3 regions of the Clostridium sp. CM038 genome follow, and region 3 is predicted to be linked to each of the others. Evidence: riboswitches for the same ligand, from Rfam matches in the RefSeq annotation. Region 3 holds a riboswitch; each other region holds the start of a gene.
What was found. Region 3 has a riboswitch for cobalamin ahead of ACWJKS_RS03645 (sirohydrochlorin cobaltochelatase). Riboswitches for the same ligand answer to the same signal wherever they lie in the genome.

Region 1: another riboswitch for cobalamin. It lies ahead of ACWJKS_RS02325 (YitT family protein); the one in region 3 lies ahead of ACWJKS_RS03645 (sirohydrochlorin cobaltochelatase).
Region 2: another riboswitch for cobalamin. It lies ahead of cobU (bifunctional adenosylcobinamide kinase/adenosylcobinamide-phosphate guanylyltransferase); the one in region 3 lies ahead of ACWJKS_RS03645 (sirohydrochlorin cobaltochelatase).

What each region holds. Positions count from the first base shown of each region.
Region 1 covers NZ_CM143651.1:508,390-519,020, forward strand. Annotated here, with positions in the region: gene ACWJKS_RS02310 (helix-turn-helix domain-containing protein) at 31-213, shown strand; gene ACWJKS_RS02315 (cob(I)yrinic acid a,c-diamide adenosyltransferase) at 259-798, shown strand; gene ACWJKS_RS02320 (hypothetical protein) at 862-1,026, shown strand; cobalamin riboswitch at 1,017-1,204, shown strand; gene ACWJKS_RS02325 (YitT family protein) at 1,404-2,255, shown strand; gene ACWJKS_RS02330 (DUF3842 family protein) at 2,396-2,824, opposite strand; gene ACWJKS_RS02335 (ribonuclease J) at 3,073-4,737, shown strand; gene ACWJKS_RS02340 (thioesterase family protein) at 4,953-5,339, opposite strand; gene ACWJKS_RS02345 (hypothetical protein) at 5,571-5,918, opposite strand; gene ACWJKS_RS02350 (CoA-binding protein) at 6,154-6,525, opposite strand; gene ACWJKS_RS02355 (IS1182 family transposase) at 6,746-8,164, shown strand; gene ACWJKS_RS02360 (hypothetical protein) at 8,339-8,605, opposite strand; gene ACWJKS_RS02365 (MarR family winged helix-turn-helix transcriptional regulator) at 8,801-9,235, shown strand; gene ACWJKS_RS02370 (ABC transporter ATP-binding protein) at 9,272-10,631, shown strand, end outside.
Region 2 covers NZ_CM143651.1:1,596,334-1,606,964, reverse strand. Annotated here, with positions in the region: gene ACWJKS_RS07315 (alpha-amylase family glycosyl hydrolase) at 1-960, opposite strand, end outside; gene ACWJKS_RS07310 (O-antigen ligase family protein) at 1,153-2,292, opposite strand; gene ACWJKS_RS07305 (ABC transporter ATP-binding protein) at 2,615-3,379, opposite strand; gene ACWJKS_RS07300 (FecCD family ABC transporter permease) at 3,380-4,432, opposite strand; gene ACWJKS_RS07295 (ABC transporter substrate-binding protein) at 4,449-5,396, opposite strand; gene cobU (bifunctional adenosylcobinamide kinase/adenosylcobinamide-phosphate guanylyltransferase) at 5,431-5,991, opposite strand; cobalamin riboswitch at 6,154-6,334, opposite strand; gene ACWJKS_RS07285 (IS30 family transposase) at 6,458-7,519, opposite strand; gene ACWJKS_RS07280 (penicillin-binding transpeptidase domain-containing protein) at 7,645-9,708, opposite strand; gene msrB (peptide-methionine (R)-S-oxide reductase MsrB) at 9,955-10,410, shown strand; gene ACWJKS_RS07270 (FG-GAP-like repeat-containing protein) at 10,457-10,631, opposite strand, start outside.
Region 3 covers NZ_CM143651.1:802,840-813,470, reverse strand. Annotated here, with positions in the region: gene cbiE (precorrin-6y C5,15-methyltransferase (decarboxylating) subunit CbiE) at 1-419, opposite strand, end outside; gene cbiD (cobalt-precorrin-5B (C(1))-methyltransferase CbiD) at 479-1,573, opposite strand; gene ACWJKS_RS03660 (precorrin-8X methylmutase) at 1,666-2,292, opposite strand; gene ACWJKS_RS03655 (cobyrinate a,c-diamide synthase) at 2,361-3,686, opposite strand; gene ACWJKS_RS03650 (pyridoxal phosphate-dependent aminotransferase) at 3,728-4,846, opposite strand; gene ACWJKS_RS03645 (sirohydrochlorin cobaltochelatase) at 4,916-5,749, opposite strand; cobalamin riboswitch at 5,895-6,079, opposite strand; gene ACWJKS_RS03640 (transposase) at 6,293-7,126, shown strand; gene cobS (adenosylcobinamide-GDP ribazoletransferase) at 7,526-8,278, opposite strand; gene cobC (alpha-ribazole phosphatase) at 8,397-8,987, opposite strand; gene cobT (nicotinate-nucleotide--dimethylbenzimidazole phosphoribosyltransferase) at 9,007-10,089, opposite strand; gene ACWJKS_RS03620 (DUF3892 domain-containing protein) at 10,280-10,540, opposite strand.

The sequences.
Region 1 (10,631 bases), 290 kb from region 3:
CTACGAGAGATAGGGAGGTGTTTTCAAAATATGGTGGTAAATGTAGAAAAGAGGTTCGAGTTGGTTAGCTATATGGCTGATATTGAAAAGGGAATTATTGAAAAAACACTGAATAAAAACGAAAACAATGTTAGCAAAACATCAAGAGAATTAAGTATTTCAAGACAAGATTTGCAATATAAAATAAAAAAATATAAGATAACCCTGAGATAATAAAGCATATGTATGCATATGCTAATAAAAGGAGAAATGAATATAATGGGGAAATTAAAAAACGGATATGTTCAAATTTATACGGGGAATGGCAAGGGGAAAACGACTGCAGCTGTAGGACTAGCTGTACGTGCAGCAGGAAATGGATATACTGTATTTATGGTACAGTTTTTGAAGGGAAGTAAAACTGGTGAAATTGAAAGTGCAAAAAAATTGGCTCCCTTTTTTAATATATTTAGGTTTGAGAAAAAAAGAGGTTTTTTTTGGACGTTAAATGCAGAGGAAAAAAATGAATTAAAAGAAGAAGTACAAAAGGGGTATGAATTTTGCAGGGAAGCATTAAAAGAAGAAAAATGCGACATACTTATCATGGATGAGGTAATGGGAGCGTTGAACAATCAACTAATAAGTGAAGAACAACTACTAGAATTAATGGAGAATAAACCTGGTAATATAGAATTGATTTTAACAGGGAGAGACGTACCTAAAGCTATAATAGATAAAGCAAACCTTGTAACTGAGATGAAGGATATTAAACATTATTTTAACGAAGGAATACCATCTAGAGAGGGTATAGAGTTTTGATTATAAACACCTCAAATTCTAAAATTAAGTTAATAATATTTAGAGTTTGAAGGGGGAATTATTATGAATATGTACAAAAACTTAGGCAAAGAATTTATTGTCAATATAACAGGAAATAGAGAAGCCGATATGGTTATTGTGGAAGAATTTAATAAAAACTCTGTTATAAATAAAGCTCAATTAAAAAAGGTTTTATGGAAGAGATTAAAAGAAAGTAATTTAATATAGCATATAAAGGTATGAGATGTTTTGCATTTCATTTAAAAGGGAACCAGGTGAAAAGCCTGAACGGTCCCGCCGCTGTAATGGTGAGAAGCTTTAAATTATACCACTGACAATTTTGTTGGGAAGGATTAAAGCGACTATGATCCAAAGTCAGAAGACCTGCCTTCATTAATACACCAAGAACGCTACGAGTGATAGGGGGTGTGACGCATATTTGTATGAAAATGCATTTTAAATTTTGCATTTTTTACAAATATGGTTGGTATTATTATCAAGCCCTTAGCATAAATGCTAAAGGGCTTAATTTTTCGTTGAGAAAGAAATTATGATTATTTTACAGAGGATAGGTAATACAATTGATAATTATAAGGAGGCATATTATGCAAATAAAGATAAAGGAATTTGCGCTTATAAACATAGGAATGCTTATGGTATCAGCAGGTTTATATTTCTTTTTAATGCCAAATAATTTAGCGACAGGTGGGGCGAATGGATTAGCAATAGTTATAAATAAATTTACAGGGGGGTTATCCGTAGGTTGGATAATGATGATAATAAACCTTATTTTGTTTGTAATAGCATTTATTGCTATCGGAAAGAGTTTTGGTGGAAAAAGTGTGTATGCAAGCTTTGGTGTAGGAGGTATTATAATTGTATTTCAAAAGTTTATACCTATTAATAATTCAATTACAGGAGATATTTTACTGGAACTTATATTTGGAATACTAATATCAGGAATAGGTACAGCTATAGTCTTTGATCAAAACGCTTCAACAGGGGGGACAGATATCTTAGCTAAGATATTAAATGAATTTTTTCATATAAATTTAGGAAAAGGAGTTTTAATATGTGATTTAATTATAATTTTAATGGCAGTTTTTGCTTTTGGAATTAAGCTATCATTATATGCAATGCTCGGAGTTATAATTAATGGCTTTCTTATAGACCACATCATAGATGGAATAAATGTGTGCAAAGAAGTTACAATTATAAGTAAGAACAGCGATAAGATAAGAAAATATATAAGAGAAAAGCTAGATAAAACATCTACTGTATATAACGGAGTAGGGGATTTTTCAGATGAGGATAAAGAAGTTGTTGTGGTTATAGTAGGAAGAAGGGAGTTTATAACACTTAAAAAATTCATAAAATTTGTTGATAAGGATGCTTTTGTAACAGTGAATAATATTTATGAAGTCTTTGGATACGGATTTAAATCCTTAAAACATTAAATAAAAATTTTAGATAGCTAATAGAGCGGATTAACAATATTTATGCCATGAAAGCAGGCAAAATTGTTAGTTATGGAATACCGACAGAAGTCTTAACCCAAGAATTAATAAAGTCTTTTAAATATTATGTATAAACCTTCTTATATAAAATGATATTTTATATTACTTTTTATATCAAGTACAATCTCTTCAATTATATCCTTGATTTGCATATTCCTTGTGCCTGGTATATAAATACCATGTTTTTGTAGTGGAAGTATATATTTAGTACAATCCATATTAAATATTGACGTGGCAATCATGGGGGTAATTTCACCGTTAATGCCACCACTACATATTATTCCAATTGGACCGATTATGCTATCAATTTTATTTTTCTTGCAAAATGAGCAAATTGATTCCTCTCCACTTATACCAATATTTGCACCAGCTCTTACCATATTTGAACAAGCAAATGTATTTGTACCAAGTGCAACAATATAGATATCTAGGCTAATTTCTTTACGAATTTTTTTTATGATTGTTTGACCAAGACCAGCCCCTTGTGCGTCTATTACAGCTATTTTCATGGTAATACCTCCAAAAAATAAAATTTATAATATAATGAAATCTATTTTTATATAGATAATATTATTATACTATAATGTTTATGTATATTCTGTGTTTAGTTCAAATAAAATTACAACGTTGGTATAAATAAAATGATTATAAAAAAGCAAAAAAAATTCTCCCATAAAGGTATTAATTTTATAATTCGAGGCAAAATAAAGAAAATAATATTAATAATATAATTGATATAAATGAAGGGGAGAATTTAGTGAAAAACGAGGAAAGTATAAAGGTTATTCCTTTAGGAGGCCTTGGAGAAATAGGTAAGAATATAACAGCTTTTGAATATGCGAATGAAATCATTGTTATAGACTGTGGTATAGCCTTTCCTGATGAGGAAATGTATGGTGTAGATTTAGTAATTCCAGATATAACTTATTTAAAAAATAATGCAGAAAAAGTAAAAGGTATTTTTTTAACTCATGGACATGAAGATCATATAGGGTCGCTTCCGTACATTCTAAAACAATTGAATGTACCTATTTATGGTACTAGGTTAACGTTAGGGCTAATTGAAAATAAACTAAAGGAGCACAATATATTATCTAATTGTGAACTTCACAATGTAAATGCTGGAGAAACAATAGAACTACAAAATCTTAAAGTTGAATTCATAAGGGTTACTCACAGCATAGCAGACTCCTGTGCTATTGCCATCCACTCACCACTAGGTGTTATATTACATACTGGTGATTTCAAAATTGATTATACCCCCATTGATGGATTGGTCATGGATCTTGAACGTATCTCAAATTTAGGTAAAGAGGGCGTGCTACTTCTTATGGCGGATAGCACGAATGTGGAACGTGAAGGGCATACAATTTCTGAAAAAACTATAGGGAAGACTCTAACTAGAATAATTTCTAATGCAGAGGGAAGGGTTATTGTAGCTACATTTGCTTCAAATATTCACAGAATACAGCAGATCGTAGACGCCTCTGTGAAACATGGTAGAAAAATTGTTTTTAGTGGGAGGAGTATGGACAATATCTCACAAGTAGCTATTGAACTTGGATATCTCCATGTACCAGAAGGTTACATTATAGGTATAGATGATATGCAAAATTACCACAATAAAAATATTACAATAATAACTACCGGAAGTCAGGGCGAACCTATGGCAGGACTTGCTAGAATGGCTTTTGCTACTCATAGGAAAATCACCCTTGAACCAGAGGATTTATTTGTTATTTCTGCATCTCCAATTCCAGGCAATGAGAAACTTATATCTAGAGTAATCAATGAGCTATTCAAAAAAGGGGCAGAGGTAATTTATGAGGATTTAGAAGAAGTGCATGTATCCGGTCACGCATATCAAGAAGAATTGAAATTAATTCACGCATTAGTTCATCCTAAATATTTTATGCCAGTTCATGGTGAATACAGACATTTAAGTCACCATGCTAAGTTAGCACAAGAATTAGGTATGCAAGGCAAAGATATATTTACTATGGAAACAGGGCAGGTTTTAGAACTTACAAAGGATGAAGCTAAAGTAACAGGACGGGTACACACTGGATCTGTATTTGTAGATGGACTTGGTGTTGGGGATGTTGGAAGCATAGTGCTTAGAGATAGAAAGCACTTAGCAGAAGATGGCATGCTCACTGTTGTGGTTACTTTAGAACGCGAATCTTATAGTATTATTGCGGGACCAGACATAATAACTCGCGGATTTATATATGCAAAGGAATCGGATGAATTAATTAGTGAAGTAAAAGAAATTGTTAGGGTTGAGCTTAATAAGTGCTTAGACAAGAAAATTATTGAATGGTATGTATTAAAATCTAATATAAAAAAATCCACAGAGCGATATTTGTATGAAAAAACAAAGCGTAGGCCAATTATTCTTCCAATTATTATGGAGATTTAACAGTTTTTTTAAGCTGGTGGTATATACAAAAGGCCAGCAAAAATCATATAGTTAAACTAAAAAATTGCAGTAGTTAGTTCTACTGCTTTTTTATATTGCTATTGTATCTAAAAATAGTATTAATTTTTAACATAACAAAAGACTGCCCTGTTAGGTACAGTCTTAATTGTGATATTGTAGCATCGAAGATGATGAACAGAACCGCAGGTTATGATTTAACGTGCTGTTTTTTTCATGAATTCTTCAGAATTTACTATGTACCTTATATGAATTCCTTCACCTATTTTACCCATGTCATCATAGGCTTCCACCTTAAAGAACAATTTTTTGCCTTCTGCCTTTGATAATAAGGCTTCAGCTCTAACCTTAACGCCAACAGGTGTTGCCTTTATGTGTTTAACACTAATCTCTATACCGACGGTTGTGAACCCATCAGGTAAATTTCGTTGAACACAATTTGTTGCTGCATTCTCCATAAGCGCTGTCATAGCTGGAGTAGCATAAACATCTAGACTTCCAGATCCATAAGAAATTGCGGTGTCACTGCTGTTAATAGTCTGCTCCATAGTAAATTTCAAGTCTTTATTAAAATTGAATTCCAATTTTATCACTCCATTCCGTTTATTATTTTTTACTATACCAATACCTTATTATACCATGTTAACACCTTTAGGATAGTGTTATTATGATATGTCTTATGATATAAATTAAAAAAAGAACCCCATTGCTGGAATTCTATTGTTTACTTGCATTGTTATATGGATCTTTTAAAATATTCAAATTGAAATAATATCATAGCGAATAATTCATTTCTTACTGTTTGGGCTAATCATTTAGCCACATCTATACAGTTTTCTTTGAATTTCGGAATTACTGTAATTATACAACTCTACTAATTTTATTCCTTTGAAATCAATGTGTATTTTATCTTCACAAATCATAACTACATTATTATTATATTTAGGGCTACGACTTCCACATTTTACAAAGGCTTCTTTCTCTTCATATTTTACAAAACCTAACCTTTTTAATTTTCCCAAATAGGAAGCAAATTCTTGATTCTTCTCTTTTGGATCTTCCTCTGTTAAATTGTAATTTTCAATTTCGAATGACATTCCTGGCAACATATCAGCATCGTAAATGTCAATTAGCATCTCGCTTTCTAATGTGTTTAATTCCATATATTCCCCTCCCGCTATAGTATAAAACAATGCCGGTTAGGCAATTTACATATAAAGGTAAAATGCCTATCTGCAATATTTTAATTATATCACAAAGCAATACATTATTTTGTAATATTGTGTTATCATTGGTAATAATTATTCTGCAAATTTCTGCAATAATTCTAAAAATGTGCAAAACTTATTTATGTTGAGTTTACAAAACGGTATATGGGGAGGAAAGATTTTATTTGGTTTATATTTTTGATAATTCTACTAAGGCACATCCATCTATTACTTGCATTCCACTTGATTTACAAAAATTAATTATTTCAGGGCTTTCAGCTCCTGGCTGAATAAGGACTTTATCTATTTTTAAATCATGGGCTTCATGAAGAATTTTAATACCTTTATATGGATTAATGCATAAATCTAAAACTTCTACCTTGTAGGGTATATCACTTAGGGTGGTATAAATCCCCTCATTTTCAATAGATGGATTTACCCCCACTGCGTTAAACCCATGTTTTTTTAAGGAATTCAATATTTTATAAGCATATTTGGAAGGGTTTAATACATCCCCAACTACAACCCAGTTTTTATAATTTAAAAATTGACTAGCATCCAATGTTGTCATCTCCTAATAAAATTAATTTCTATAATATTATCATTCCCTAGTAGCGATAAAAAAAACATGCTAATTAGCATGTTTCAGACCGTTGACAAACATAAAATGTAAAACACTCTAATTTAAAATTGGAGTGTTTTTTTCATATTCAAAAAGGATTTTAGGACATCGATGTCGAATATATATAGTATACAAACTTTATAATTCGGAGGGCATTATTATGATTAATGAAAAGAACTTCACACAACAAAAACTAGAAATGGTGTATTTGGAAGATTTAGTTCCTAAAGACCATATTCTGAGAAATATAGATAAATACATGGATTTCTCTTTTATAAGAGAACTGACTAAAAAATATTACTGCTTAGATAATGGAAGACCTGGCGTAGATCCTGTTATACTTTTTAAAATGCTGTTTATTGGGTACCTATTTGGAATAAAATCTGAACGACAACTTGTAAAGGACATTGAAGTAAATGTGGCTTATAGATGGTTTCTGGGACTAAGTCTTACTGATCCTATTCCAGATCATTCAACAATTAGCCAAAATAGACGTAGACGGTTTAAAGGTACAGATGTGTTTCAAAAAATATTTGACGAAGTAGTATTTAAGGCTATAAATCTTAAGATGGTAACCGGTAAAATACTTTACACAGATTCTACACACCTAAAAGCAAATGCTAATAAGCGAAAGCTTGTGAAAATTGAAGTTGAAAAAACGCCGAAAGAATATGTATCTGAACTTAATAAAGCAGTGGAAGAAGATAGAATAAACCATGGTAAAAAACCTTTAAAAGAAAAAGAACCTGTTACCAAAATAAAAGAAACTAAAGTTAGCACAACCGACCCCGACAGTGGATATATGATGAGAGATGGCAAGCCGGAAGGCTTCTCATATTTAGATCACAGAACTGTCGATAGCAGACATAATATAATTACTGATGTGTATGTTACTCCTGGAAACATAAATGATGTTGATCCTTATATCGATAGATTAGATGTGCAAATAAAAAAGTTTAATTTTAATACAAAATATGTTGGTGCAGATGCTGGTTATGCTACAAATCTTATATGTAAAGAACTATATGAGAGGGAATTAAAATCTGTAATGGGATACCGTAGGTCTCCACATACAAAAGGAATGTACACAAAAAATAAATTCCAATATGTTAAAGAGCAGGACATTTACGTATGCCCTGACTTAAGGGCTTTACATTATAAAACGACAACAAGAGAAGGATATAAAGAATATGTTGGTAATGCAAAATATTGCGAGATATGTCCAAATAGAGCTCAATGCTTTTCTGCAAAAAGCAAGTTTAAAACTATTAGAAGACATGTTTGGGAAACGTATAAAGAAGATGTTGTAAAGTTCACCAGAACAGATAAAGGCAGAAATATATATAGAAGAAGAAAAGAAACTATAGAGCGAAGCTTCGCAGATTCAAAACAACTGCATGGGCTTCGCTATTGCCATATGCGTGGATTAGAAAATGTGCAAGAGCAGTGTCTGCTTACAGCAGCAGTGCAGAATATGAAAAAGATAGCTAGCCTGCTATCTTTACTGTTTTTTGATTTTCTAACTAAGAAGATAGTTGTTATTTTAAATTTATCCATAACTCAAAATGCTATCGCATAATTGCATGTAAAAAACCCAGTATAATAAAAAAATTATACTGGGTTTGTAAACAACCTGAAACATGCTAATTAGCATGTTTTTTTATTGTTATTTTATCAAAAGAAATTTGGATAATCTGTTCTTCGCTTTTTTTATTTCACTATGAAACATAAAAAACCTAACTGAATTATATGCCTATTTAAAATTTACAGAAGTAACTAAATGTCTTATATTATCGATAATTGGATTTATCACCTGTAAAAGATAGCTAAGAAAATCAGTTAATACAGGGATTGCAATACCTATTTGTTTAAGGACATATATTAAAAGGAAGACACCGAGTGTAATGCTTAATATCCTTCCAATTATTTTAAATACTGCAATACCAAGATAAGCAAGTAATATAGCTAATGCAACCATAATAATGGTATTCAGATTAATATTAGAAAAATCAACATTCATAAACACACCTCCATTATCTATAAAATTATAACTTAAACTCTAGGGCTTGGCAAAGGTAAAATATCCTAAAGTCCAATTTAAGGGTATGTGAAAATGTATTGACATAAAATATATATGGGATTATAATATAATTCGTAAGCTAAACATACGGATACGAAATATTAGTAGACGAAATACATTTAAGGGGGTAATTAAGTGAAAAAAATAAATGAAAGCGTAGAAGTTGCAAGACTTTTTCAAGAGGTTATGCAGCTATTTAAACATAATATGAGTAAAGTTCTTTGTGATACAGGTATTTCTGCGCCTCAAGGTATGGTTTTGGGGCTTTTAAGTAAAAAAAAGAAACTTAAGATAACAGAACTTAGCAATGAGCTTTGTTTATCAAATAGTACAGTCTCTGGAATTATTGATAGGCTTGAAAAGCAGGAAATGGTAGTAAGAGAAAGAAGCGATGTGGATAAGAGGGTAGTCTACGTAAGTATGTCACCAAACTTTAAAGAGATGCATAAAAACTTTCATAACCAATTTGAAAAAAACATTGCAGATATAATGAGTAAGGGAAGTACAGAAGAACTTCATAAAATATTTGAAGGCTTAGATACACTTAAGAAGCTTTTAAATGACCAATAAAAATAATGCAATAACAAATGAATGGAGATGATACTTTTGATTAAATTATTTAGATTTTTAAAAGAATACACATTGCAAATAGTGCTAATAGTTATATTGATTTTTACTCAAGTACTTGCAAACCTATATTTGCCAACATTAATGGCTGATATAGTTGATAAAGGTATAGTACACAAGGATGTAGTTCAAACTATTTCATTTTTAGGATTTAGTGGAACTTATAAAGGAATTGATTATATTATTAGAATAGGTGGACTTATGCTATTAATCTCAGCAGGCGGTGTTATATGCTCAGTTGTAGCTGCATTCCTATCGTCAAGAACTGCTGTAGGACTTGGTAGGATTATTCGTAATAAATTGTTTGCTAAAGTCGAAGGATTTTCGCTTCATGAGTTTGATAAGGTAGGTACTGCCACCCTTATAACAAGGACTACAAATGACGTTACTCAGGTTCAAACGGCAACAGTAATGATTTTTTCTATTATGCTTTTTGCCCCTTTAACCGCCCTAGGTGGTGTTGTTATGGCTTTAAGAGAGGATGCATCACTAACCTGGATTTTTGCAGTTGTAGTTCCGCTTCTTGGGATTATTATTGGAGTAACTCTTAAATTCGCTATGCCATTATTTAAATTAATGCAAGTGAAGATAGACAAATTAAATCTTGTATTACGTGAAGGACTTACTGGTATTAGGGTTGTACGTGCATTTAACCGTATAGATACTGAAAAGAATAGATTTGATGATGCTAACATTGATCTTATGAATAATGCTGTAAAAGTGAATAAAATTATGGCGTTTTTATTGCCAGTAATGATGTTAATTATGAATGTCACAACGGTTGCTATTATTTGGTTCGGTGCTAAAAGAATAGATGCTGGAAGCATGGAAGTTGGTTCATTAATAGCATTTATACAATATGGAATGCAAATTTTAATGGGATTCTTAATGCTTGCTATGGTATTTATAATGATACCAAGAGCGCAAGCATCTGCAATAAGAATAAATGAAGTATTAGAAATGGAATCTGAAATTATTGATCCAAAGATTATTAAGTTAGCTGATAAACAAAGTGGATACGTTGAGTTTAAGGATGTAACATTTAGCTACCCAGGTGCGGATCAACCAGCCATTAGTAATATAACCTTTAGTGCAAAGCCTGGTGAAACAACAGCAATTATTGGTGGTACAGGTTCTGGTAAATCAACTCTTATAAACTTAATACCGCGTTTTTATGATGCAACTAGTGGCCAGGTATTGGTTGATGGAGTGGATGTACGCGAAATGAGTCAGGAAGCTCTAAGGTCTAAGATTGGTTTCGTTCCTCAAAATACTGTACTCTTTTCTGGAACCATTGCTGAGAATATTAAATATGGCAAGGATAATGCTACTATTGAAG
Region 2 (10,631 bases), 790 kb from region 3:
AAACTTAATATTCGACAAAAGGAAATGAAGAACTTCTGGCTTCCCATAATTAAAAAGTTTTGTACCCCATGCTGGATGATTCCCCTTAACTCCAGTATGGAAGAATTGATAATCAGTTCCGTCAAACTCATTAATCCCCTCAGCTATATTCTTAATTGAATGAGAGTGTACTAAATCAAGTAATACCGCAATTCCCATAAGGTGGGCAGCATTAACTAATGCTTTAAGCTCTTCAGGGGTTCCAAACCAAGATGAAACAGCAAAAAAATTAGATACTTGATAACCAAAAGAGGCATAATATGGATGTTGCATTACCGCCATAAGCTGCACAGTATTATAACCAGCAGCCTTTATCCTTGGAAGAATATTTTCTGTAAACTCGCTAAAAGTACCCATTCCTTCTTTTTCCTGGGACATACCTACATGAGCCTCATATATAAACAATGGCAATTCGCTATCAACATGAAATTCACTATCCCGCCACTTAAATTCAAAGTCTGGTTGCCAAATTTGTCCTACAAAATCATTAGTAATAGGATCCTGCATCGTCCGCTTAATATAAAGAGGAATTCTATCTCTTGATACACCTTTAGCCACTACCCTTACCTTAACATAGGATAAATGTTTTAGGGCTTGTACCCCTGGCAAAAAAATCTCCCAATTTCCACTTTCTTTTCTTATCAATGGATGTGTTTGAGGATTCCAAGAGTTAAAATCGCCAATTAAATAAAGAGCATCAGCCATAGGGGCCCATTCTCTATAAACCCATCCCCCCTTAATTAAATGGAACCCGTAAAATAAGTCGCCACTCGCAAAAGAGTCAAAGCTTTGATTATTACCAAGTAATTCTTTTTTACAAGATGTATAACGGTCCACTCTAATCCTAATATCACTTTCAAACGGCTTGAGATATGGATCAATCTCTATTATTTTGATGTTTTTATTTTTATAATCCTCCATTTAAAAATTCCTTTCGTATTTGAAATTATTGCAAGTCAAAATATTTATTACTAATATATCTAATTCGACTAAATATTATCAATTCCTTTGTTCTTCAAATAAATAAATAAATAAATAATAAACTCAAAAATAATTATAACGACTTAAATTTAGTCTATTAGTAATGAAATTATTATATCTATTATATTTTTCTCAATTGATATTATCTTGTTTTATAAGGGCGTTTATTATAGCTGAACTAGCTATAAATAATAACCCAGCTTGTGGTGCAATCATTGTAAAGTCAACCAGTCCATGCCCAATTATTACAGCTTGAATACCTGCCAGCATTGGAACTAATCTACAATTCTGTGCATGAAGTATCTTTAAATTTCGGAATAAATTAATTTTCATATAGGTATATATGAGAAGCCCAACAGCTCCAAGAGTTGTCATAATAGTAATCCAGATATTGTGACCGTGGTATAGGGTTGCATAATAATACCCTTTCATGAAGCTTTCTCCATGGTCAGTTATCCCCATAATACCCCAACCCGTAAAAGGCTTAAGTTTTATCATTTTTAAACATCCATCCCATATTCCAAAACGACTATTGAATGAGGTATCGAAATCATGTCCGGTTAAATTTTTAAGCATTTCTGGTGGTACAAAAGTAATTACAGCCGTAATTATAAATATTGTGATAAACAGCCATATATCTTTTTTATTACCTTTAAGTAGATAAAATATAAAAACGCCAAATAATAGCCCCATAAAAGCACCCCGAGATCCCGTTAAACACAATGCAATAACAAAGAGGATTGTCGCTGTCTCATAAAATAATTTTGCAGTTTTTGATTTAATGCTACAAAAATAAATACCTACAAGAATCATTATAGCAAACCAGTTCCCCGCTACATTAGGATTACCAAAGGTGCTATATATTCTACCATTAACTGCTGGCTGAGCTGTACTTTGAAGAAATCCCCCCCAAATATTAAAATTAAAATACTCATATAACACTTTCTCAATAATTCCAAAAATTGCTGAGAACAGAGAAAAAAACACTAAATGCATATATATCTTTTCCACCATATTTTCATTTTTACAATAATTTTGCAAAAAAATACTAACACATAGATATATAAAGAGAGCAAACGATGCAACAATTGATGTAAAACTATAATTTATAACTCCTACTATTAAAGACCAAATAAATAGTAAACAAAGTCCTATATTCCAATAATTTTTATCTATCTTAATTTTTTTAAATAACACCATATATATCATATATAATAATGGTATTATGGTCGTATAAGGAGAAATGATTGTTAATAAAACTAAAATGCCCATAATAAAGCCACCTTCATCTCTAGTATTTTTTTTTCGTAAGCATAATGATAAGTGCCCAAGAGAATTACCTTATCATTTTGTAAACTGCAATTCCATTAAGTACTAATATTAACCTTGTCACCTCTTTCTATTATATACTAGCCTTGGTATTATTGTTTACTTTATTAAAAGGGTATATTATTATTCTACAACATATAAGCCCTAAAGCTACACCGACTAAAATATCTGTAGGATATCATTTTTATTATCCCCCTTCCTCCATTATATCTCTTTTCCCATATTGTTTCAAAAAAATAAATGTAGCAAAGGATTACCCTTGCTACTAAAATGGCATAATAAAAGTTTTACCCGTTTTAGGATTTTTAGTTATATATACATCTAATCCGTAAACCTCTTTAATTATATCTTCTGTTAATACTTCCTCTGGAGTTCCATCTTTGTAAACTAAGCAATCATGCATTAGTATCATATGATTGCCATATGCAGCCGCTATGTTCAAATCATGTAGCACAGCAATAATTGTTATGTTTTTATTTTCATTTAATTGTTTTAATTGATTCATCATTTCAATTTGATGATGAATGTCTAGGTGAGAAATAGGCTCATCTAAAAGAATTATTCCTGTTTCTTGGGCAATCGCTCTTGCCACTACCACTCGTTGTCTTTCTCCGCCACTTAATGCATTTATGCTTTTATTTCTAAGACCCCAAGTGTTTGTCATTTTCATAGCTTTTATAGCTATTTCCATATCTTTTTCACTTTCTGAGCAGAATCTAGAAATATGAGGCGTTCTTCCCATAAGAACTATATCTTGTACTGAAATATCGAATTCGATTTCTGTGCTTTGCGGTACCACTGCTATTTTCTTTGCTAAAACCTTTGATTTCATTTGGGCTAAGTCCTTTTCATCAATAAAAACTTCACCTTTTTCAGGTTGCAGTGATTTTGATAATATCCTTAGAAGTGTAGTTTTACCTGAACCATTTGGACCTAGAATAGTGTGAAATTTTCCTCTTTCTATGTTTATACTAATATCCTTTAATACTTCCTGTTCAAAGGAAAAACTTACGTTATTTATCTCTATCAATTACATCGCCTTCTTCTTTGTTCTATATAATAAATATATAAAAAATGGAACTCCAAAAATTGAAGTAATAATTCCTACTGGTATTTCTGATGGAGGCACTACTGCTCTTGCAAGCGTATCGCAAATTATTAAAAATATAGCTCCCCCAAGTGCAGAAAATGGTATAACCACCCTATTATCTGGTCCAAAAATCATTCTAATAGAGTGCGGCACTATAAGACCTACAAATCCAATTATTCCACTTACAGATACGACTGCTGCCACCATCAAAGTACTTATTAAAAGTATATACTTTTTTAATCCATTTACATCTACACCAAGACTTCTAGCACTCTCTTCTCCAAGAACCATGATATTCAGATCTCTTGAAAATGTAAAAATAAATAAAATTGAGGGAACTACTATTATAAACAGTAAAATTACCTCGTGATATCCAGCTGTTGAAAAACTTCCCATCGTCCACATAACTATTTTTTCAATATTATCTCTATTAAAGGTCATCATTAATGAAATAATGGATGATAATAAATAATTTATGGCAACACCCGATAGTAAAAGTGTGGTAACTGGAACTTTAGTACCGACTCTCGCAATATTATAAACCAGAAAAGTAGTTATTATAGCACCTACAAAAGCATTGAATGCCACCATGCTCATCCCTAAAAAATTGATTTCATTAAGAAAAACCATGGTTATAGTGGCCCCAAGTGCAGCCCCTGATGAAACTCCGAGAATAAATGGATCTGCCATTGGATTTTTGAAAATACCCTGAAAAGAGGTACCAACCACTGAAAGTGCTGCTCCTACTAAACAGGATAAAATGATTCTAGGAAGTCTTAACTTTACCAATATGATTGCAGATGTAGGATTAATTCCATCTAAGGATACACTGTTATTTAATATTGGAATTTTGCTTATAATAATTAGGGCTGTCTGTTTTAAAGAAATATCTGCTACCCCAAAATTTGTTGCTACAATCATTACAATTAGGAGTAAAAATACCCCTACTGCAAAAACTCGTCGATAATAACTCTTATTTTCTATAAACGTCATGGTTATTTAACCCCTTTTATTTAAAAAGTTCAGGATGAACTAGTTTAGCAATTGCTTCAAGTCCTTCTGCAAGTCTCGGTCCCTGCCTAACAATAATGTTTTCATCAATCTCCAATAATTTGCCGTTCTTAACTGCATTCAAATCTTTGTAACCATTGGTAGCTTTTATACCTTTTTTTGAATCATAGAGCTTTGAACAAATTAGCACATCAGGATTCTTTTCTACAAGCTTTTCTACACTGTAGTTCCAACCAACTACGTCGCCCGCAGCATTTTTTCCGCCAGCAATGTCTATCATACTACCTATAAATGTATCTTTTCCTGCTGTAAAATCACCACTCTTGCCAAATCCTGCTACATAGTACACTGTTGGCTTCTTAGCATCCTTAACCTTATCAGTTATTTCTGCAACTTTCCTTTTCATATCTGATATTATTGTCTGGGCTTCCCCACTAGCATTTACAACCTGACCAAGTTTTGACATTGTGTCATACACACCATTAAAATTTTCTTCACCACCAAGCGCTACAACCTTTACATTAAGAGCCTCTAATTTTTTAATAATAGCCTTATCAAAAAGAGCTGATACAATAACTACATCAGGTTTTAATTCAACAATTTTCTCTACACTTGGTTGCAATAAGTCACCAACAGATGTAACCTTAAGGGCCTGAGCTGGGTAATCATCGTAATCACTTCTACCAACTACACTGCTTCCTTTACCAAGTGCATATATTCCCTCTGTTATATTTGGTGCAATTGTAATAATTCTTTTAGGTTCTTTTTCAATGATAACCGTTCTATTATATGAGTCAACTACCTTTAGCGGATATACTACAGCGTTAGTTTCCTTTTTAGTAGTATTAAGAGACCCTTTATTCTCACCTTTGCTGCCACACGCGCTAAATACAACACAAACAAAAACAGCTAAAACTAGACTTATTATACCTTTTCTTTTAAACATAAGTTGCCTCCATAAATTTTATTTTTTTAATTACTTATTTAATTTTAATTGGGATACCACAAACCACCATGTGAACTTCCTGAGCCCTTGATGCAATATACTGATTAACTCTACCCGCAATATCTCTAAAAACCCTTGCCATCTTGTATTCTGGTACAATTCCAGAGCCAATTTCGTTAGTTACAAGAATTATTGTTTTTAAGTTTTTTTCTGCTTCGTCAAGAAATACTGCTACCTCTTGTAAAATCCCTTTTTCCATTGCGCTTATAGCTTGATTATTAAGATCATCGAAATTATCCCCCGCTTCATCAAACATAAGATTTGTAGTCATTATTGTAATACAATCTAATAAAATCGTATCAAACTGCATTTCTTCGTTATAGAATACCTGTTTTAAATTCTTATAGCCTTCAAAGGTATACCAATTAGCTGGTCTTCTTTCTTTATGTTTTTTTACTCTGTCCTTCATTTCATCATCAAACGGAATTGAAGTTGCAATATAAAGTACGTTGCCCTTCTCTTCTTTGGCTAGCTTCTCAGCATATGTACTTTTCCCACTCCTTGCTCCACCTGTTATAAGTATAATTTTTTTCATAGTATGCTCCTTATTATTTTAATGATATACTCTAATGTAAAAAAATCAGAAAATAAAAAAACCACATCTCAAGGATGTGGAATAATGCAATTAAATTTTTCACATATTGGATAACCCAATATTATTGTTAAATCACGCATTTTTCATCCTCCCTCCGAAGACTAAAATTTCAAGCAATAGGCAGGTTTACTGGCTTTAGCATCATCTTACTCTCCAACCTTCTCAGTTTCCCAATGGTTCTTTGGATTTCATCCTCTAATACAGTAGCGGTGGGCTGCAGTGGTTTTATAATCACTTTCCCTTTTAACCCCTGTTACAGGGCACCTAAAACAATATTTAATTTTTATTAAGTTGACTATTTTTATTGTAACATCAAAAAAATATTAAAGCAATGTAAATCATTCTACCTACTTTCTAATGTAGATTGCAATATAAAATGTCCGAAATTTTCAAGAAAAATATAATGTTAAGTTGTAATGGTTTTCCGTTCCATCATATTAGCAGATAGACCGTTAAAAATCCTTCTTGGATAATTGTTGATCCAGTGCTGTATTTGCATAATTTGTTTTTTAGAGAATGCTGAAATATCCACACCTTTTGGGATAAATCGTCGTATCATTTTATTGATATTCTCGTTTGTGCCTCGTTCCCATGAACTATATGGATGGGCATAATATACTTTAGTTCTCTTTCGTTTATTCCTTACTGAGGTCTCAATACCCTCGAAATCAAGGTTCTCACAGCCGTTATCACAGGTGATTGTTTTAAATGTTTTTGAGAATGCCATTCCCATTTTACGCTCCAATTTGTCCAATTCCTTCACAACAGCGACCTGTGATTTAGAAGGTATTTTAAAGATTAACTCCTTGCGAGTTACTCTTTCGCTTAATACCATTAATACAGTCTTCGTACCCTGCTTTCCTACTACGGTGTCCATTTCCCAGTGCCCTATCTCATCACGTGCAGCTACCGCTGTAGGTCTTTCTGATATACTTGTTCCTTTGGTATTGTTATACGCCGGCCTTATTTTTTTATAGTTTCTCTTTTTGGCATTCTTTTTAACAGGCAGATCTTTGTTACTTATGTTTAAGAATAAATTATTATCCAAATAGTTATACACAGTTTTGAAGCAAATAGTTGTTTCGAATTGTAGATCTTTATTTGTTATATTTTGAATAGCTGCATACGGAGATTCGCCATATTTACCAATGGCTTTTTCTAAGTACTTCACCAATTTGTGATCTTTCCCTATTTTCAATGCAGGCCCTTTTGCTGTGCCTTGTCTGTCATGTTCTGACTGCCCAATTTCTGCGCTATATTCCATTCGAGTGGTTAAATCACTATTCAATAATTCTACTATTCCTTTAGCAATTTCACGCCTTATTGTACGCTCTGAACGTCCACCTATTTGCTCCGCAATACAGCTTGAATTTAGCCCCATTTTGTATAATGTCTCTATCTTTATACGATCCTCATATGTTAGGTGTTTACCTTTTTTGTTCTCTGTGATAAAATTTGATTGACTCATTTGAAATCCTCCTGTACTTGTGTTGGTTTAGTCACTTAACATTGTACAAGATTTTTTCTCTTGAGTCTTTATTTTTTGTTCTATGGTCATTTCATTTTACAACTTACCCTACCTACTTTCTAACGCTATTTCAGTGTTTTATTTAAGTAATATTCCATTACTCCTTTTACAATAGGTACCACATGGTGACTTCCACCTTTCTCTTTAACGTTTTCCATTAACATTGATACTACTATTTTAGGATTAACTGTATCCATACATATAAACCATCCATTTTCTTCTGCAGCTTTATCCTTGTCATCTTTCTTAAGTTCCGCTGTTCCAGTTTTACCCGCGAGAGCTTGCCCATCAACTCTTGCCGCATGACCTGTACCATTTGGGTTATCGATAACTCCAGTGAGACCATCTTTTACAAATTTTATATTATCCGCGGAAATTGCATTAGCTTTCCATACCTTAGCCTTTACCTTTTCATTCAAACTTTCTAAAGTTGGAGACATAATATTTCCATCGTTAACAACTGCGCTATACGATAGTGCAAGGTGAAGTGGGCTCATAAGGACCTCCCCTTGACCATAACCAGTATCTGCTAATGCTACATCATTCTTAATGTTGTTGCCATTGGCTACTTGTGAATTTGCTATTGGATAATCTATTGGAAGTTTTTGACCTATTCCAAAATTGTTGCATCCTTTTATAAATTCCTCTTTACCTATATTAAGAGCTGCCTTTGCGAAATATATGTTATCAGAGTATACAAATGCATCCTGTAAATTCACTGACTCTCTCGGTTCACCAACCCTAGTAACCTTATTGAGTCCCCATGATTTATCTGGTTGCCATTCGTTTCCCGGTATGTTAATAAGTTCACTAGGTTTTATCTTCCCTTGCTCTAACCCAACTGCAGCCGTTATCAGTTTAAATGTAGACCCTGGAGAATATACGGCCTTAAATCTATTTTTAAATGGATCCCCTGTTTTTTCCCATTCTGCCTTTTGGGTATTAGAAACATAAGTAGTAATTGCATTTGAATCATATGACGGGGAGCTTACTAAAGCCAATACCTCTCCAGTTTTTGGATTTATTGCTGCACTGGCTCCCGGCTCTTTATTCATCCCTTCATATATTTTCTTCTGTAGTTCACTATCTACTGATAATGTTATATTTTCACCTGCTTTTGATTCTTTTTTAAGAATTACAATCTTATTGTTATTATTTTGTTTTGATATATATATTGTTGCCCCATTTTCACCCTTAAGCTTGTCTTCATAAACCTGTTCAAGACCTGCCTTTCCTATTAAACTAAATGAGTTATACCCTTTACTAGAATTCTTTTGTAGTTCCTCAGCAGTTATCGGCTTTATGTATCCTATAAGCGACCCCAAAGCTTCCCCACCTGGATATACTCTACCTTTAGGCTTGTTCTGGATTACCCCGTCAAGCTTCATAACTCCATCTATTTTTACTTTTTCACTACGCAATATGTTAATAATCGGTATAAATTGATCAGAATTTTCATTATCCTTTAGTTTATTTTCTATAACCGAAGCATCAACATCTAGTATCTTAGCCATCTGCGATATATTAGCATCTTTATTTTTAATAAATGTAATGGGTTTTATTCCAATCGTAACAATTAAATCATTTATTGCAAGTGGTTTTTTACTCCTATCATAAATTTCTCCACGTATAGCCACTTCTGGCTCTACCCTAACCTTATCTCCCGCTTCCATACTAGGAAATATCATTTTCTCATTCCAAACTAATGTCCACTGCTTTTTATTGTTGACTTCTTCCTTCACCATAGTAGCCTGATAGCCTGGCATTTTTAATTGCCCTGCTGCAGTATCCATAACTATAGAAAATGGTATATTTATAGCTTTTTTATTTCCTTCCTTAATTTTATCTTCATTCTCCACATTAATAGATATACTTTTAGCCTCTATTCCACTATAAATAGCATTGTATTTGTCTACAAATTCCTTTTCAGTTATTGTTTCCTTAGTTTTAACTGAAAGCATGCTATACATTGTTTTGAAATCCTGCTTTACCCACTTATTCTTATATGTATCAAATGTTTTTGTTGCACTATCCACTTTTGTAAAAAAATTAAACATAAATACTGCCATTACTATTAATATAATCCCTATCGTTGTAAAAAGTATTACTTTTAAGTTTTTTTTCGACATTTTTTTACCACCCCTTACTTATTATAACACTTGAACCGTATAATTAAATAGTATGATTTTTAAAAGTTTATTTTTTTGCATATTAAACAAATATATTATAAAATAAATTATATTAACTAGAGAATTAATACCCTCAGGATACTATTTTCAACACATCTTTACCCCTGTTGCTTATAATGTATTTAGTATATAATAACTATTAATTGGTGCAATAAATATTATACTCATTATTAAGGAGGCATTATTATGGATAATAAAGTTTATACTAAAAAAAGTAAAGAAGAACTAAAGAAGATCTTAACTCCAATTCAGTTTGAAGTAAGTCAGGAAAGCAGCACAGAAAAATCTTTTGAAAATGAATTTTGGAATAATAAAGAAGAAGGCATTTATGTAGATATTAATAGTGGAGAGCCCTTATTTACATCTCTTGATAAATTTGATTCAGGTTGTGGGTGGCCTAGTTTTACAAAGCCTGTTGAGGATGCTAACGTTAAAGAAAATAAGGATGCAACCCATGGTATGATGAGAACAGAAGTAAGGAGCAAATATGGTGACAGTCATTTAGGACATTTATTCAACGATGGTCCGATTTCCCAGGGTGGATTAAGATATTGCATAAATAGTGCTTCACTAAAGTTTATACCAATTCATAAGCTCTGCGATGAAGGATATGGAGATTACTTAGAATTATTCAATAAATAAGGAGAGCGTTTCTCGCTCTCCTCCAAAACTATCGTTACAAGTATACCTATACTTGTAATCCATTAATAGCTACTTGCTGATTATCCAAAGCAAATATCTTATCTTTCCATTTTAAAGTATTTAAAACATATCCTAAGGAGTCTGCATGGTACCTTCCAGCTATTTTTTGATAACCCAATAGCTCATATACTTTATCTGAATCAAAATCCACAGGATATAAG
Region 3 (10,631 bases):
AGCCACACAGATATCTCGTGTTCCCGCACTATTTTTATGAATTCTTCTCGTCTTCCATGCATACTACCTAAATAAGCGTTTTGCCACGGCTTTTGGAGCTTACACATTAAGTATTGAAAAGAACTTATACCAGGTACTATTTCTATTTTGCTTTTAAAATTACTCTTTATATAATTTGTGATACCATAAAAGCATGGATCACCTGATGCTATTATTGCGATATCCTTCTCTATGTTTTCTGTTATAAAATTCATAATATCCTTTAATGTTTTCACTACTATCTTTTCGACATTAATCTTTGGTATACTCATTGCAGCTCTTTCAAATCCTATGATTACATCAACCTTTTCTATAGTCTCTACTGCCAAAGGAATAATATATTTAGGGCTTCCAGGCCCAATACCCACTATATAAACCATATACTCTGCTACCTTTCATTATTTATTCATCTATTAGTTGTTAACTGTCCCTAAGCATTTTAACCATTATAACTATTCTTTCTTGTGTCACAGAGAATTCCCTTATCCATAGAAAACATAATAACCTCTGCCGGAATTGTTTCATAAGTATACTGGAATAATCTTCGCTTTACCTTATTTGCAATGTTTTCATATATATCCTTATAATTTTCACCTACTAGCTTTATTGCTCCTTCAGTAGTTTTTTCCTTATATACCTGTGTAATAAGCTGCGTAGGTGCTCCAGCCAACGCCAGTTCTAAAGCTATTACTTCAAGCCTCACATCACATACTCTACTGTGAGTTTGAAAACATCCCGCTGCAATTTTACTTACCTTTCCTATATGTCCTACTAAAATTACACTTTCTACTTCCTTTTCCATACAGCTGTTTAGTGCAAATCCTATGAAATTTGAAATCATTACTATATTGTCAACTTTAAGGCCTACCTGTGCAGCCACATCCTCACCCATGTTACCAAAAACTAAGGTAAGATTTTTATGCCCCGCAGCTACCTTTTGACATATTTCTATATGTATAGATTGTGTGAGAGCTTCTTCTGACATTGGTGTCACAATTCCTGTTGTTCCGAGTATTGATATACCACCTTCAATGCCAAGTCTAGGATTAAATGTTTTCTTGGCTATTTCTTCTCCCTTAGGCACAAATATAGTTATTGTAATCCCAGAGTTCTTAGGAAGCACCTCTTTTACTTCTTTTTCTATCATTTTTCTAGGTACTGGGTTTATTGCCCATTCCCCTTTGGGTACATATAATCCTTCTCCTCTAACTATCCCTACACCTTTTCCACCTTTTAATGTATATACTGATTCTGCTTTTTCAGCCCTTGCCCAAATTTCTATACCATTAGTTGCATCAGGGTCATCCCCCGCATCTTTTATAATACAACACTCAGCAAAATTTTCTCCCTTTGCTACCTTAGATATTGGTAGCAATAATTCTATACCCTTTGGAGTATCTATCCTTATCTCGTCTATTCCGGTATCATAAAATAAAATTTGTGTGGCAGCTTTTGCTGCCCCAGCAGCACAAGAACCAGTGGTATATCCACATCTAAGCTTTTTTCCATTACTATTAACATATAAATTCAGCATTATTACGTACCCCCTGTTAAGTTTCTTATTCATTTAAAGATACCTAACATTTATTTCAAAATGCCTAATAACTATGAAACTCTAGCGGATTACTAACTCCTATCTACTATCATGTACATCAGTGCATTTAAAATGGATGCAGCTACTGTGCTTCCACCTTTTCTTCCTCGCACTGTTATCATTGGCAGATCTAATTTTTCAATTTCTTTCTTAGATTCTGCTGCTCCAACAAAACCTATAGGTGCTGCCAATATAAATTTAGCATTACACTTTCCTTCCTCGATTAGTTCCTTTAATCTAAACAAAGCTGTAGGTGCATTACCAAATATGAAAAATTCTACTCCATCATCTACCGCTTTTTCAACTGCTGCCATAGACCGCGTTATGTGACGCGCTTTTGCTATCTCTGCCACTTTTTCATCACTTACATAGCATAAAGCCTTACAATTTAAATCTTTAAGAGCTTTTTTGTTTATACCTGCCAGTGCCATTTTTGTATCAGTATAAATGGTAGCTCCATTTTTAAGTAACTCTACAGCCTCATCAATAGCTCCATCCCTAATATAAACTATGTTTTTATAATCGAAATCTGCTGTAGTATGTATTACTCTTTTGATTATTGAAAGCTCTTTGTCAGAAAATTTATGTTCTCCCATTTCTTCTCCAATAATTTCGAAGCTTTTTTTTTCTATATCCATAGGAATCTTTATATAATCCATATTTTAATCTCCTTTTCTTTTAATTTAAATAAGTGTTCATAGGTAGGGACAGTTAGCAACTAATTAATCTATTTGAAAATCTCCTTAAACCATTGTAAGTTTCCCCAAAAATGCACATGTCCATAAGCTGCCATAGTATTTTTTTTAACATATCCGCATTGCCAATTTTTCTCATACCCATCATAACCCTCTTTAGAAAGCTTAAATACCTTTTCTTCAGATAAATTAACAATAGATTTATGAAACTCATGACAGTTTATACTCATATTTTGCGGTAAAATATTATTTTCTACCCCTACCTTTATTTCTGCATACCCAAAGTTCTGAAGCTTTTTTGTTAAGGTGTAATACCCCTTAAAAAAGCCAACAGTATTATGTGATATTTTTTCTTCGCCTTGCAGTTTTTCTCCCTCAGTAAGATACATTAATCCTCCACATTCGGCGTAACAGTGTAGCCCATTATCAAGAGCTTTTTTTATACTGCCAAGCATTGATGTATTTTCAGATAGCTCCTTTATAAAAACCTCAGGGTACCCTCCACCTATGTAAAGAAAATCAATATTACTGGGTAGCTTCTTATCTTTAATTGGACTAAAATATATAACTTGTCCCATTTCCTCTAGAAGCTCTAAGTTTTCTTTATAATAAAAACTAAAGGCCTTGTCATAGGCTACCGCTATCCTTTTCCCCTTATTCTCCACATGGAAATCATCTATATGCCTTTCACTTTCTTTAAATTGTTCTAACAATAAATCCATATCCAAATGCTTTTCTAATAACTTGGCACAGATTTCAATTTTCTCATCTAAATCCTCTGTTTCACTGCTTTGAATTAGCCCTAAGTGCCTACTTTTTAAGCTTAATCGTTCATCTTTTGGAAGATAGCCTAACACTTTCAAGTTACAGTTTTCTTTAATTGCTGCCTTAAGTAACTTATAATAATTTTCTGTTATATTATTTAGTATTATGCCCTTTATATTCGCATCTTTAAAATTTACTATTCCATTAATTTCTGCACAGAGGGTTGCTACCTGAGCCTTTGGAGACAATACAAGTATGATAGGCAAGTCTAAAACCTTTGACACGTGATACGTAGAATAGGATGTATTTATGCCTTTTCCATCATATAAACCCATTACACCTTCGACCACACCCAATTCTCCGCATCCTCTAGAAAAGCTAGCCTTAACTCCCGCCTCTCCCATAAGATACAAATCCAAATTTCTTGAACCTTTACCTGTTATCTTTGTATGAAAAGCTGAGTCTATATAATCAGGTCCTACTTTATACCCTTGTATCTCAAATCCCCTATTTTTAAACGCTTTCATAATTCCGAGTGTTACTGTGGTCTTACCACCACCACTTGAATCTGAAGCTATGACTATACTCTTCATTTATATTCACATCCTTTTGCGGACTATCCCCTAATGTGCAATTAGTTGTTAACTGTCCCCAATGTTTTCACTATCAATTCTAAGTTTTTCAAACACTTAATCAATTTTCCATTCCTATCATTATCCTTAATAGCAAGCCTTACATATTGTTTATCTAGTCCTCTAAAATTATCTGCTTTTCTTATAACAAATCCTTGAGCTAGGCATAGTTTATAAAGTGTCTCTGAGTCCAGTCCTTTTAATTTGCATAATACATAATTTCCATAGGTTAAATACACTTTATCTATAAATGAAATATTTTCAAGTGATCTTATAAACCTAGGCCTTTCCGCTCTTATCCACTCTTTGCTTTTTTCAATATAAACGTTATCTTTTAACACATGACGTGCAGCCATTTCTGCAAAACAGTTTATGTTCCAGGGGTTTTGTTTTTCTTTAACTTTTTTTAATAGGTCTACGTTACTACTTATTCCATACCCAAACCTTATACCAGGCATCGCAAAAAATTTGGTTAATGCTCTTATTATAAATAAACATTTGTATGTTTTAACTTTTTCACTGAAACTGTGCTGTGAATCTCCAGTAAATTCTATAAAAGCCTCATCTATTATTATGACTTTGTCGTTACATTCACAATATTCAAGAATTTTTTGAAACTCAGCCTTATTTATGATATTGCCATTGGGGTTATTTGGATTACCTAAAACCACACCTTCTACACTCTGTAATCTATTAAGAATATCCTCATAATCATAGGAAAGCTCAGCATATTCATGCTTTAATAAGGTATTCTCATTAATCTTCTCTTTTAAATAAGAATACTCTATACTACAATTCCACTTTTTAGCATCAATTTCGTACTCTACAAAAGATGGCACCACAATTAGTAGATTTTTATGACAAGCTATAACTAAGTCAATTATTTCTGCAGCCCCATTTCCTAAAACAAAATATTCTTTTGGGCAATCAATGTATTCTTTTAATTCTTTCAATACCTCCCTATATTGAATATCTGGATATCTTGTTAAAGCATCTACGGCTTCACTAATGTTATCAGTGAAACTTTTAGGAACCCCTAATGGATTAATATTAGAACTGTAATCTATTAATTCTCGCCCCTCAAGTAATCCATTAGTATAAACATCTCCACCATGTATCATTGAATACCTTCCTTTCTACTTGTAACTCTCATCTACCGTACTTTAGTTACTTATAACTTACGCAGAATTTTAATTTCCCTTATGTGTTTTCCCTACATTCTTAAACTTTTCATTAATTACATCATTAATGTGCTGTATATAAATGTCTTGAACGTCACTATTTTCCCCTAACCCATGCAGATATATTTTAACTTTAAACCCTTTTGCCTCTAAAATACTCTTCCAGGAGTCCTCTGCATCTCCCGCCATGTCATTCTTGGCATGGTCTCCTGCTACGAGCAGTAGTGGCATTAAAGTGACTTCGCTAATACTCTGAGTCGTAACATTAGGTATTACTCTTTCCAAAGTTGGATACCCTTCCACGGTTGCTACATGGACATTGTTAAAACCTCTATCCCTTAAAACGCTTTCAAAACAGCAATATACTGCATTTGCAATATGGTTTGTACCATGCCCCATCAAAATTACTGTATCCATTGGTTGCAATTGCTTTGATAGAGCATCCACCATTATTGAGTAATCATCTGGCACGCCTGCTTCTTCTCCCTTAAAACATAAAAGAGGTCTTCCTATTAAGATATTTTTAAATGCTTTACATTCTTTGTATCTATTAACTACATTATTTATATAATCAAATTCTACTCCAGGAATAACATGCAAAGGCTGAACAATTACCTCATTATATCCTTCGCTTTTTAACTTTTCCAAAGCTTCTTCTGGAGTATCTACATGAATATTATCCCTATGCTTAAGTACTCTAAGAATAATATGTGAAGTAAATGCTCTTCTTATATCATACTCTTCAAAAGTATGTCTTATTTTATCTTCTATTGCATCGATAGTTACTTTTCTTGCATCTTCATGTGTTGTTCCAAAACTTACAATTAAAATTGCCTTCTTCATTTCGATCATCCACCTTGCTAAATATTTTCCGAAATCTATCATAACATTTACATATAATGCTTTTTAAAACAAAAAAAATAGTACGCATACGATAGCGACTACTTTTTAATTAATCCATAATTAAATAGTTCTTTCCCTCCGAAAGCTTGTTAACATCATTTAGGCAGGTCTCCTGGCTTTTGATTCTTCCTTTAATTATCCTTCCTCATTTTTAATTTACGAAGTAGCATTTAAAAGTTTTTCATCAATTACAGTAGCGGGGGCTGCTGCGGATTTAAACCGCATTCCCTTTTCACCTATTTCAAGGCACCTAAAATCATATTCAATTCTCTATTAATTCTAGTTTATTATATTTAAGCCGTACTGTCAATATTTAGAGTGTCTCCTTAGTTTAATAGGCAAAAAAATGATTCACAAAAATAGTTAGGGACGGTTAACAACTATTTAAATTATTTATATATATATATTAGCTTAAGATTATGAATATCATCCCGATTCATAGGCAATAATTCAAATAAAAATCTATGAGGAAGGGTGATTTTAATGCCAAGAAAGGCAAGAGAAAAAACAGATGACTCGATATTTCATATTATGTGCAAAAGTATCAGCGAAATAAATTTATTCAAGGATGATGAGGATAAGAACAAGTATTTATCACTTGTAAAAAAGTATAAATATCTCTATAATTTTAAAATCTACGGTTACTGTCTTATGGATAACCATTCTCATTTAATGATTGATGCTAATGGTACTGATATATCAAAGGCAATGCATGGAATAAATTTTTCTTATGCAATGTACTTTAATAAAAAATATAAAAGGGAAGGACATCTTTTTAAAGATAGATTTAAGAGTAAAATAGTTAATAATGAACGATATTTGAAGACTTTATCTCTATATATACACAATAATCCTACGGATATAGATGAATATAAAAATTGTCCTGAAAAATATGCTTTTTCTAGTCTAGCCATATTTTTAGGAAAAAGACATGATTCTTTTAAATTAGTTGATTATGGATTTATTATGAGCTCTTTTGGTAATAACCTAAAAAATGCAAGAAAGAATTACTATAATCTTGTCTTTCGCTGTAATGGAGAAAAATTAAAACAAGAAATAGAATTTAAAGATGAAAAATCAGAGTATAAATGTGAACGAAAAATACTTGTAAGGAACTTTAAGCCAGAAGATATAATAGAATATATAGCGTCAAAGATGAATGTATCAAAGACTCATCTTTATATGAAGTACAGCAGAAAGCTTGTACGGGCAAAAGCCTTAACCGTTGTTCTAATGAGGAACCTCTGTAATTTTAAATCTAGCTATATATATCCAGCACTCTTGGAAACATTACACAGGCTAGAGTATCAAAATTAAGCACTATTGGCATCGAATTAATTGGAACAGAAGATAAATATGAGAATATTATCATGGATTTTATTAAACGTTATGCTTAGTAATAATTTATTAATATAATCTTCAATATTATGATTAATAACTTAATGACAATCATTAAAATTCATTCTAATTATTTACTTTAACCTACCTATTTATTAAATCTGTTATATTAAATAAAAAAAATTAGAATAACAGATGGATATATGCATTTAATTATGGACAAGTATCAAAAATATACATTTTACTTATGTATAATATAAAAATAATTAAAATTAGTGTTCAATAAATTAATTCAACGATAAAAAGGTACAAGTTTCCATAAACAACTTGCACCCAATTATAATATAAATAATTGTTAACCGTCCCCATTATCTTATCTTAACTTATTGCTATAAATAAGATCATAGTTAGAATTTCAACTAATTCATTATTAGCTCCTAAGCTATCTCCCGTAAGTCCCGTAATTTTACTCTCGCAAAACTTATTAAATAGGAAACTTAAAAGTAACGCTGATAGTATCAATATAACACTTTTGTTAAATCCTATTAATAAGGTTCCAAATACAATAGTTATAATACCTGAAATTACCACCCTTTTGATGTCAATATTTCCAATAAATATATTACCCGAGCCTGTTTCTTTAGCATTCTTACCAATAAAAGATATAAAAACAACGGTAAATCTTGCAATTATTGGCGTTGCAATTAATATGAGTGGTAAATTCTTTCCTATGATAGTGCAGACCGCTGCATATCGTGCTAACATATCAAATACTATAGCAATAGTTGCATAAGTGCCTACTGTGCTGTCCTTCATAATTTCTATTATTTTATGTTTGTCTCCTTTAAACGAAAAGAAACCATCACAAGTATCTCCAAGTCCATCCACATGTAATCCTCCAGTAATAACTATCGGTATAATAACTACAAATATTGCTGTAATATCTACTGGCAGCACTTTTATTAATATATAATAAGTTATCCACTGGACAATTCCTATAAATAATCCTACCACCGGAAAAAATACAGATCCCCGCCTAAAGTTTTCCTTGTCACAGTTTAAACTTTTATTTATAGGTATCCGTGTGAAGAATTGGAAAAACAGTAAAAAATCATTTAAATATTCTCTCATTTTATTTGCTCGCAAAGACTTGTCCTTGCAAAGCTCACCTCTTTCCTAAATAGTAATGTTTATTTTAATTTTAAAGTTAATCGTCAAGAACTAAATATACCTCAAATCAATTTTCTAACTATGCATTATGAATAATAGCATCAATATATAAATTACCATATTCATATTTTATAATGCTTATATCCCCATTTTTACAACCAAATTTCCAAAACAAATCTATATTCTCATTCATAATATAACAATATATAGCTCTTATGACTCCCGAATGAGCGCATATTAAAATATTATCGCATTCTAGCTTTTTAATATGCTCCATAAAGTTCTTAACTCTTTCACATAGTTTAATATAACTTTCTCCATTCGGAGGTACAAATTCTTTCCAATTATTTTGCCAACAAATACACTGTTGGGGATATGAAACTTTAATTTCCTCGTATGTTTTCCCTTCAAAATCTCCAAAATCAGTTTCATTTATTCTATTATCTTGTATAACTGCAATTTCCTGTTGTCCTAAAACTAACTTTGCCATCTCTAAAGTTCTTTTTTTATCACTAACGTATACTCTATCTAATTTTATGCCATCAAAGAAATCTTTAGCCTTATTGCCTTGAGCTATGCCAATTTCATTTAGACTTATATCCAAATTACCATAATAAGACCCTTTTCTATTTTCTTCAGTCTGGCCATGTCTTAACAAATAAATATTCATAAATTCTCACACCTAAATTTTACCCTACGGTATTCTCCCTTATATCTATATACTTTTTACTATCAAGCGTTGCCTCTTCAAATGTCCCCATATTATCCATAGTGAAAAGCGCCGCATCAATTATATTAAAAGCAAGTGGACAACCTGACCCTTCGCCCAGTCTCATGTTCAAATTAAGCATAGGTTTTAATCCTATTTCCTTCATTATAAAAGCTGCCCCCGGTTCCGCAGATAAGTGAGATGCAAATATATATTCCTTCACTAATGGGTTTAGTCTATAAGCACATAATGCAGCTGCTGAGGCTATAAATCCATCAATAACAATAGGCACCCTATTCTTCGCAGCTGACAGGAAGCACCCACATAGTCCCGCAATATCAAATCCTCCAACTTTTGAAAGTACATCGATAACATCATTTTTATCTGGTTTATTTACTTCAATAGCTTTCTTAATTACCCTCTTTTTATTAATAAATTGCTCCTGCGTAATTCCTGAACCTTTACCTACTGACACCTCTACTTCAAGTCCTGAAAGAACGCTCAAAATTGCTGCACTTGTGGCAGTATTTCCTACCCCCATTTCCCCGGTACCAAACAAATCATACCCCTTACGCGCTAAATCATCAACTGTATCGATTCCAACCTCTATAGCTTTAATTGTTTGCTCCCTAGTCATTGCGGGCCCCTTCATCATGTTCATGGTGCCATATGCAATTTTTTTATTTACAATTTTAGGATTGTTAAAGTCTGCATCAACGCCTATATCTACAACTGTAATCTCACTTCCAACAAATTTTGATAAAACATATACACCCGTGATTTTTTTAGTGAAATTATTAGTAACTATAGCCGTTACGTTTTTAGGACAGTTAGACACATCTTCTTCCACCACTCCATTATCGCTGCACATTATAACTACATTCTTTTTATTAATTTTATTATGTATGTCTCCAGTAATCCCTGCCATCTTAGCTATAATATTTTCTATTTCACCAAGACTTCCTATAGGTTTTGATAAACTATCAAGTCTATCCCACGCTTTTTTCATAGCCTCTTTATTTAGTGGTTTAATGCACTGTAATGTGTTGTTTAGCAATACCATTTGTTTACCCTCCTGCTTATATAGTTATTACATAATATTAACACATTTAAACACACCTTCCCCCTTTTTCAAAGGAAAAACTTTTTGGATATAAATTACAGCTAACAACTAATGTAAATTAGTTGTTAACCGTCCCTCATTAAAAACATTAAAAAACAGGGACATTCGTTATCCCTGTTTTTTAATGTTTTTAATAGATATCATTATCATCTATAACTGGTAAATTGTCTAAATTATTGGATTTATCTTGATCAGGTAGACTTTTTAAAAATTCTTCACCTTTTTTTGAAGTTGAGACAGATACTCCACTTATATTTCCTTGTTTTGCAAGCAGCACTGCTTGTTCTTTTGAAACTATTTCTCCATTTTCAAGTTCGTAAGCTGTAATTTCTCCTTGATTGTCTTTCGCTACTCTACTAATAACATGAGCTGAGATTTCGTTTTTATTCAAAATAACACTACCTTTCTTAATACATATAAACATGTATCTCTTATTGGTAGATACTTAAACAATATTATATATACTTTTAAATTAAGTATCG